2 regions of the Bradyrhizobium sp. BLXBL-03 genome follow, and region 2 is predicted to be linked to the other one. Evidence: predicted binding sites of a transcription regulator. Region 2 holds the regulator's gene; the other holds the start of a gene.

Region 1 (4,183 bases), 3.8 Mb from region 2:
ATCACGCGGCTCGTGTCGAAGCCGCCATTGCATCAGGCCAGGCGGCTAGGTCCGCGCTCGTGGCCTCGTGGCGCCGCTCGTCCCGTCTGCATCATCTCGACCCTTCCGGCCGCAGCGCGCCGCTGCGGCTGAGCGACGTCGAGCTGCGACAGGCGCGCGAGCGCATCGCGCCGCTGCTCGCCGCCGCGCAAGGCGCCATGGACCGGCTCTATCAGGCAGTTGGTGCGGCCGGCTGTTGCGTGCTGCTTGCCGATGGCGACGGTGTCCCGGTCGACCGCCGTGGCACGCCGGCGGATGATGCAACATTCCAATCCTGGGGCCTGTGGACCGGCGCGCTCTGGAGCGAGGAGCACGAGGGCACCAATGGTATCGGCACCTGTGTCGTCGAGCAGCGGCCGCTGACGATCGATCGCGACCAGCACTTCTTCACCCGCAACACGCTGCTCAGTTGCACCGCCGTTCCGATCTACGATCACGAGGCGGCCTTTGCCGGCGTGCTCGACGTCTCCTCCTGCCGTGCCGACCGCACCGACGCGTTCTCCAGTCTGATCGCGCTGGCCGCGGCCGAGGCGGCGAGGCGCATCGAGGCTGATTTGTTTCGCCGCGCCTTCGCCCATGCCCGCATCGTGCTGACACAAGGACCGGACGGCCAGTCGATCGGACTCGTCGCGGTGGACGCGGACGATCTCGTGATCGGCGCGACCCGCACCGCCCGGGCCGGACTCGGGATCGCGCCGGGCAGGGCGCTGCGGCCGGTTCCCGCGGCAGACCTGCTCGGCGGCGAGCCCGCACAGGATCATCTCGCCGGCGGCCAGCGCGCGGTGCTGCAGCGGGCGCTGCTCCGCGCCGGCGGCAACGTGTCGGCCGCCGCCAAGGCCCTCGGCGTCAGCCGCGCCACGCTGCACCGGAAGCTGAAGCGGTTCGAGCTGAAGCACTGACTGTCGCAGTTCTGCGACAGGTCCGCTCCACCTTCGCATCCACCCGGGCTGACAGAAAGCACCTCCCGCGAGATCGTTGGCGCAAGTCGTGAACACACGACGATGAGCGCAAACATCAACATCGGGAGTGATCAATGAACAAGGTTGAATTCCTCGGCGTCACCCAAAACCCGTTCGCCGAACGCTACGACAATTTCATCGGCGGCAAGTTCGTGGCGCCGATCTCGGACAAATATTTCGACAACGCCTCGCCGGTGACCGGCAAGGTCGTCTGCAAGATCGCGCGCTCCGACGCGCAGGACGTCGAAGCGGCCCTCGATGCGGCCCATGCCGCCAAGGCTGCCTGGGGACGCACCAGCGTCGCCGAGCGCGCTGCGATCCTCAACAAGATCGCCGACCGCATGGAGGAGAATCTCGAGCGCCTCGCTGTCGCCGAGACCTGGGACAACGGCAAGCCGATCCGCGAGACCCGCGCCGCCGACCTGCCGCTCGCCATCGATCATTTCCGCTATTTCGCAGGCGTCGTCCGCGCCCAGGAAGGCTCGATCGGGGAGATCGACCACGACACGATCGCCTATCATTTCCACGAGCCGCTCGGGGTCGTCGGCCAGATCATCCCCTGGAACTTCCCCCTCCTGATGGCGTGCTGGAAGCTCGCGCCGGCGCTTGCCGCCGGCAATTGCGTGGTGCTCAAGCCCGCCGAACAGACGCCGGCCTCGATCATGGTGTGGGCCGAGATCATCGGCGACCTCCTGCCGCCGGGTGTCCTCAACATCGTCAACGGCTTTGGCCTGGAGGCCGGCAAGCCGCTCGCCTCCAGTCCGCGGATCGCAAAAATCGCCTTCACCGGCGAGACCACGACCGGCCGGCTGATCATGCAATATGCCAGCCAGAATCTGATCCCCGTGACGCTGGAGCTCGGCGGCAAATCGCCGAACATCTTCTTCAAGGACGTCACCGCTGAAGACGACGATTTCTTCGACAAGGCGATCGAAGGCTTTGTCATGTTCGCGCTGAACCAGGGCGAGGTCTGCACCTGTCCGAGCCGGGCGCTGGTCCACGCCGATATCTACGATCGCTTCATGGAGCGGGCGCTGAAGCGCGTCGCCGCCATCAAGCAGGGCGATCCGCGTGCGGCCGAGACCATGATCGGCGCGCAGGCCTCCAGCGAGCAGCTCACAAAAATCCTGTCCTATATCGACATCGGCAAGCAGGAGGGCGCGAAGGTCCTGGCCGGCGGCGGACGCGCCGATCTCGGCGGCGATCTCTCGGGTGGCTTCTACGTCCAGCCGACGGTGTTCGAGGGTCACAACAAGATGCGGATCTTCCAGGAGGAGATTTTTGGCCCCGTGGTCTCGGTCACGACCTTCAAGACCGACGACGAGGCACTCGCGATCGCCAACGACACGCTCTATGGCCTCGGGGCCGGCGTCTGGAGCCGCGACGCCAACCGCTGCTACCGCTTCGGCCGGGCGATCCAGGCCGGCCGGGTCTGGACCAATTGCTACCATGCCTATCCCGCCCATGCCGCCTTCGGCGGCTACAAGCAGTCGGGCGTCGGCCGTGAGACCCACAAGATGATGCTCGATCACTACCAGCAGACCAAGAACCTTCTGGTCAGCTACAGCCCGAAGAAGCTCGGCTTCTTCTGATCGAACCAGCGCAGGCGGCGTCATGTCGACGCCGCCTGTGCACATCCGTGACCGCCCGACCCGCCGTCATCCGTCTGTCAGATTGTTGAGACAAGACGAGCCCTATCGCGACGACGCGATGCCAGGCACAGAGGGAGGCGCGGCCATGACGAACAATCTCTTGCGGCGGAAGATGCATGTCAGAACAATGCTGCTCGGCGCGGCCCTGGCGTTGCTGGTGCCGTCGATGGCCGTGGCCCAGACTGCGCCATCAGGTGCCAAGCCGTTTCTGACCGTCGACGGAAAGGCGCCGCTGATCCTCGGACATCGCGGCGTGCCGGGGCTGGTGCCCGAAGAGACCGAGGCATCCTACGAGCTCGCGGCCGCGCTCGGAACCGATGCGCTCGAAGAGGATCTGCACCTCACCAAGGACTGCGTCCTGGTCGCGCGTCACAATCCCTGGCTGGCCGACAACACCAATGTGGCCGAAGTGGCGAAGACCAACGCAGCGGTCGCAGCCCGCAAGCGCACCGTATCCGGTGTGCGCGTCAAGGCGCCGGCCGCAGCCGGCACGCCCGCCGACTATCTCACGGATCTCACCGATCCCTCCGATCCCAAATCGGTGCTGAAGTCATTGATCGTCGACGGTGAGGATCACACCAACGATTGGTCGCTCACCGACTTCACGATGGCCGAGCTGAAGCAGTGGATCGGCGGCACCACCTATGATGCGGCGAACGAGCGGCCGAAGATGTTCAACGGCAAATTCCCCGTCATCAGCTTCCAGGACATCCTCGATATCGCCAAGGCCAAGAGCAAGGAAACGGGGCGTCCCATCCTGGTCTATCCGGAAACCAAGAATCCGACCTGGAACAATGCCCAGGCGATCGCAAACGGCTGCGGCGCGCCGGGCAGCCATCCGTTGGAAGACGCCTTGATCAAAATCATCAACGACAATGGCCTCAACACCAGGGACGCGCCCATCCTGGTTCAGAGCTTCGAGCCCGGCAGCCTGAAATATATGCGCAGCCATGGCCTTCAGACCCGGCAGGTGCAGCTCATCGACGGCAACGGCATCGACTTCAAGACCGGCAAGGTGCTGCTCGACAACATCACCAATTCACGTCCGTTCGACTGGACGGTGGCGGGCGATGCGCGCCTGTATGATGCGATGCTGACGCCTGAGGGCCTCGCCGAAATCAAGACCTATGCCGACGGCATCGGTCCGTGGAAGCCCTATATCGTTCCGCTGAAGATCGCCTTGTGGAAGGACAACAATGCCGACGGCACGCCCTACAAGGGATCGACGCCGGAGGCTGCGACCCAGGAGGCGACCAGCCTGATTGCCGATGCGCACAAGCTCGGCCTGTTCGTCCACGTCTTCACGTTCCGTAACGAGAAGAAATATCTTGCGGCCGACTATCACGCCGATCCAGCCCAGGAATATCTCAAATTTTTCCGGCTTGGCGTCGACGGCGTCTTCACCGACTTCACGCACACTGGCGTTGCCGCCCGCGCTGCGTATTTGCGCGAGCTGGGCTGGTAGGTCCGGCGGTTCGAATCGGACACGCAGCGGGGCTCGGCACCCGAGATATGCGTGTCCGATGTCGTCGC
Region 2 (4,183 bases):
GATGCTGTCCTCGATTTCCGCCTCGGTGACGATCAAGGGCGGCAGGAAGCGCACGACATTGTCGCCGGCGCCGACGGTAAGCAGCTTCTCGTTGCGCAAGGCTGCGACCAGATCGCCTGATGGCACCACGGCCTTGATGCCGATCAAAAGCCCCTCACCGCGGATTTCGCTGACGATATCGGGATGACGGTCGATCACGGAGGCGAGCTTCTGCTTGAGCAGCAGCGACATCTTCTGCACGTGGTCGAAGAAGCCGGGCTTGAGCATGACGTCGAGCACGGCGTTCGCGGCCGCGATCGCCAGCGGATTGCCGCCGAAGGTCGAGCCGTGCGAGCCGGGGCCCATGCCGGCGGCCGCATCCGCGGTCGCCAGGATCGCACCGATCGGAAAACCGCCACCGAGCGCTTTCGCCAGCGACATCACGTCGGGTGTGACGCCGGTGCGGCGATGGGCGAAGAGATCGCCGGTGCGGCCCATGCCGGTCTGCACCTCGTCGAAGGCCAGCAGCAAGCCTTTCTCGTCGCAGAGCTGGCGGAGCGCCTTGAGGAAGGCTGAAGTCGCCGAACGTACGCCGCCCTCGCCCTGGATCGGCTCGATCAGGATGCCGGCGGTATGCGGGCCGATCGCCTTCTTCACGGCCTCGATGTCGCCATGCGGCACCTGGTCGAAGCCGTCCATCGGCGGACCGAAGCCTTCGAGATATTTTGCCGATCCCGTCGCCGCCAGCGTCGCCAGCGTGCGGCCGTGGAAGGCGCCTTCGAAGGTGATGATGCGATAGCGCTCCGGATGGCCCTTGGAGAAGTGATGATGGCGGACCAGCTTGATCACGCCCTCCAGCGCCTCGGCGCCGGAATTACAGAAGAACACGAAGTCGGCAAAGCTCTCGTTGCAAAGACGCGCAGCGAGCTTCTCGCCGTCAGGGCTCTGGAACAGGTTCGACATGTGCCAGAGTTTCGTGGCCTGCTCCTGCAGCGCCTTGACCAGCGCCGGATGGGCATGGCCGAGTGCATTGACCGCGACGCCCGAGGTGAAATCGAGATAGCGATCGCCATTGGTTGCGATCAACCAGACGCCTTCACCGCGCTCAAAACCGATATCGGCCCTGGCGAAAACGGGGAGCAAATGCGGCGCTGCGCTGTTGGTCATGACGATCTCTTTGGTGGTCACTTCGGATGTTTCGGACGGCCTGAACACGCATGGCGCAGCGCGTCATTTGGCCCGGAAAACGAAACGTGCCGCCTTTTAAGGGCGGCACGCGCGACTATCTTATGCCTGGCAATACGGGTGTCAATGCCGCCCGGAAAGCCTCGCGAAACGCTGAATCCGTAGTCTTGCGGTGGCGATTTTGCGGGATTTTCGCCACGGAACATGTGGAAGCGAGTCGGCGGACTCTTGCGCGTGAGTCACGGCATATTGTAGCGTTTGGCTTGTCAGATACGACATCTCGTGCAGCGGTTCTGATCCCAAAAGTCCTCATGTACCGGCGTAAACGTTCGGGCGCATCTGGCGCGCCCGGCGAGCCTTAAGGGATTCTGGCGGCACGGGTTTTTCGAAGCTTAGGCATTCGTCGTGAGGCCCCACAGATGGCTGGCGCCGGCGAAGGAAAGGATGCAATGACGGTTTTGACCTGGTCAGATGATCGCGTCGAGCAGCTGAAAAAGCTCTGGGAGGCCGGACTTTCGGCCAGCCAGATCGCCGCTGAGCTTGGAAACGTGACCCGCAACGCCGTAATCGGCAAGGTGCACAGGCTCGGCCTGTCCGGCCGCGCCAAGAGCCCCTCATCAGCAGCTCCGCGGCCGCGCAAGGCGCGTCCCGCACAGCACATGATGCGGGTGAGCCGCCCCATCGCGCGCGGCAACACCGCGCTGGCGCAGGCCTTCGAGGTCGAGGTCGAGGCTGAACCTGTTACCTACGACAACGTTGTGCCGATGAGCCAGCGGCTCTCGTTGCTCGAATTGAACGAGGCCACCTGCCACTGGCCGGTCGGCGATCCTTCAAGCCCGGATTTCTTCTTCTGCGGCGGCAAGGCGCTCTCAGGCCTGCCCTACTGCGCCCAGCACTCGCGCGTGGCGTATCAGCCGGCGGCGGATCGCCGGCGGGCGCCGGCGAAGCCAGGCACGCGCTGAGTACTTGGTTCAGACGACATCGTCGCGGGACAGGCCGGGACGAAAAAAAGCGCGCCACCAGGCGCGCTTTTTTTGTTTGCTGGCGGGCAGCCTAGCTTGAGGTCTGCTCAGCCTTCGCGAAGCGATCGTCGAGCGCGTAGCCTGCGCCGCGGACGGTGCGGATCGGGTCCTGCTCGCGGCCGAGATTGAGCAGCTTGCGCAGGCGGCCGATATGCACATCGACGGTGCGTTCGTCGATATAGATGTCGCGGCCCCAGACGCTGTCGAGCAGCTGCTCGCGCGAGAACACCCGGCCGGGATGCTCCAGGAAGAACTCCAGCAGGCGATATTCGGTCGGTCCGAGATCGATCGGCCGACCCGAGCGCGCCACGCGGCGCTTCTCGCGATCGAGCTCGATGTCGCCGAAGGCGAGCACGGTCGCGAGCCGCTCGGGGCTGGCGCGCCGCAGCAGGCCCTTGACCCGCGCGAGCAGCTCGGGCACCGAGAACGGCTTGACGATGTAATCGTCGGCGCCTGTGGCAAGGCCCCTGACACGCTCGCTCTCCTCGCCGCGCGCGGTGAGCATGATGATCGGCAGCTGCTTGGTGTCGGATCGCGTCCGCAACCGGCGGCACAGCTCGATCCCGGACAGGCCCGGCAACATCCAGTCGAGCACGATCAGATCGGGGATGTGCTCCTTGAGGCGGGTGTCGGCGTCGTCGCCGCGCATCACCGTCTCCACGTCATAGCCGTCGCCTTCGAGGTTGTAGCGGAGAAGCTCGGTCAGAGCTTCCTCGTCCTCAACCACCATAATGCGTGCGCCCATGGGCTCGTCGCTCCTTGCGTAATCAGGTGTTCGGGACCGTCGTGGCGAAGGTCGTCATGTCGCCCTTCGGCCGCTTGTCGGTGATGGCCTGGCCTTCGATCATGTAGAACACGGTCTCGGCGATGTTGGTGGCGTGGTCGCCGATCCGCTCGATGTTCTTGGCGCAGAACATCAGATGGATGCAGAACGAGATGTTGCGCGGATCCTCCATCATGTAGGTGAGGAGCTCGCGGAACAGCGAGGTGCAGATGGCATCGACCTCCTCGTCACCCTTCCACACCGTCATCGCCGCCGGCAGGTCGTGCGCGGCATAGGCATCGAGCACCGACTTGACCTGCTGCTGCACGAGGTCCGTCATGTGCTCGAGGCCGCGGAACAGCTTGAGCGGATGGAAATCCGTCTCCAGCGCTGCGACGCGCTTGCCCATGTTCTTGGCGAGGTCGCCGATGCGCTCGAGGTCGGTCGCAACCCGCATGGCGCCGACGATCTCGCGCAAGTCCACCGCCATCGGCTGGCGGCGCGCGATGGTCAGCACGGCGCGCTCCTCGATCTTCTTCTGCAGCGCGTCGAGCTCGGCATCGATGGTGACGACGCGCTGGCCCAGCGCGACGTCGCGGCGGATCAGCGCATCGACGGAATCGACGATCATGCGCTCGGCGATGCCGCCCATCTCGGCGACCAGGCGGGTGAGCTCCTGAAGGTCGGTGTCGAAGGCTTTTGCGGTATGTTCGGAAGCCATGTCCTGTCTCCTCAGCCGAACCGGCCGGTGATGTAATCCTGCGTGCGCCGGTCCGACGGCGACGTGAAGATCTTGCTGGTGTCGTCGAACTCGATCAGCTCGCCGAGATACATGAAGGCGGTCTTGTCGGAGACGCGGGCCGCCTGCTGCATGTTGTGGGTGACGATCGCGATGGTGTAGTTCTCGGACAGTTCCTGGATCAGCTCCTCGACCTTGGCGGTCGAGATCGGATCGAGCGCCGAGCAGGGCTCGTCGAACAGGATCACTTCAGGCCGCACCGCGACGGTGCGGGCGATGCAGAGGCGCTGCTGCTGGCCGCCCGAGAGCGACAGGCCGGAGGCGTTGAGCTTGTCCTTGACCTCGTTCCACAGCGCGCCGCCGCGCAGCGCCTTCTCGACGCGGTCGTCCATCTCGGACTTCGAGATCTTCTCATAGAGGCGGATGCCGAAGGCGATGTTCTCGTAGATCGTCATCGGGAACGGCGTCGGCTTCTGGAACACCATGCCGACGCGG

The links. Region 2 encodes PhoB, which activates phosphate uptake and scavenging genes when phosphate is short. Its sites were predicted from a motif close to TGTCATNNANCTGTCAT; they were not measured.
Region 1: the regulator PhoB is predicted to act here: its motif matches at 2,655-2,671, upstream of ACNJX9_RS20455 (glycerophosphodiester phosphodiesterase family protein).

What each region holds. Positions count from the first base shown of each region.
Region 1 is NZ_CP182470.1:4,248,777-4,252,959, forward strand. It holds gene ACNJX9_RS20445 (helix-turn-helix domain-containing protein) at 1-938, shown strand, start outside; gene adh (aldehyde dehydrogenase) at 1,073-2,590, shown strand; gene ACNJX9_RS20455 (glycerophosphodiester phosphodiesterase family protein) at 2,736-4,115, shown strand.
Region 2 is NZ_CP182470.1:8,059,859-8,064,041, forward strand. It holds gene ACNJX9_RS38025 (aspartate aminotransferase family protein) at 1-1,146, opposite strand, end outside; gene ACNJX9_RS38030 (GcrA family cell cycle regulator) at 1,614-2,126, shown strand; gene phoB (phosphate regulon transcriptional regulator PhoB) at 2,218-2,931, opposite strand; gene phoU (phosphate signaling complex protein PhoU) at 2,954-3,670, opposite strand; gene pstB (phosphate ABC transporter ATP-binding protein PstB) at 3,682-4,183, opposite strand, start outside.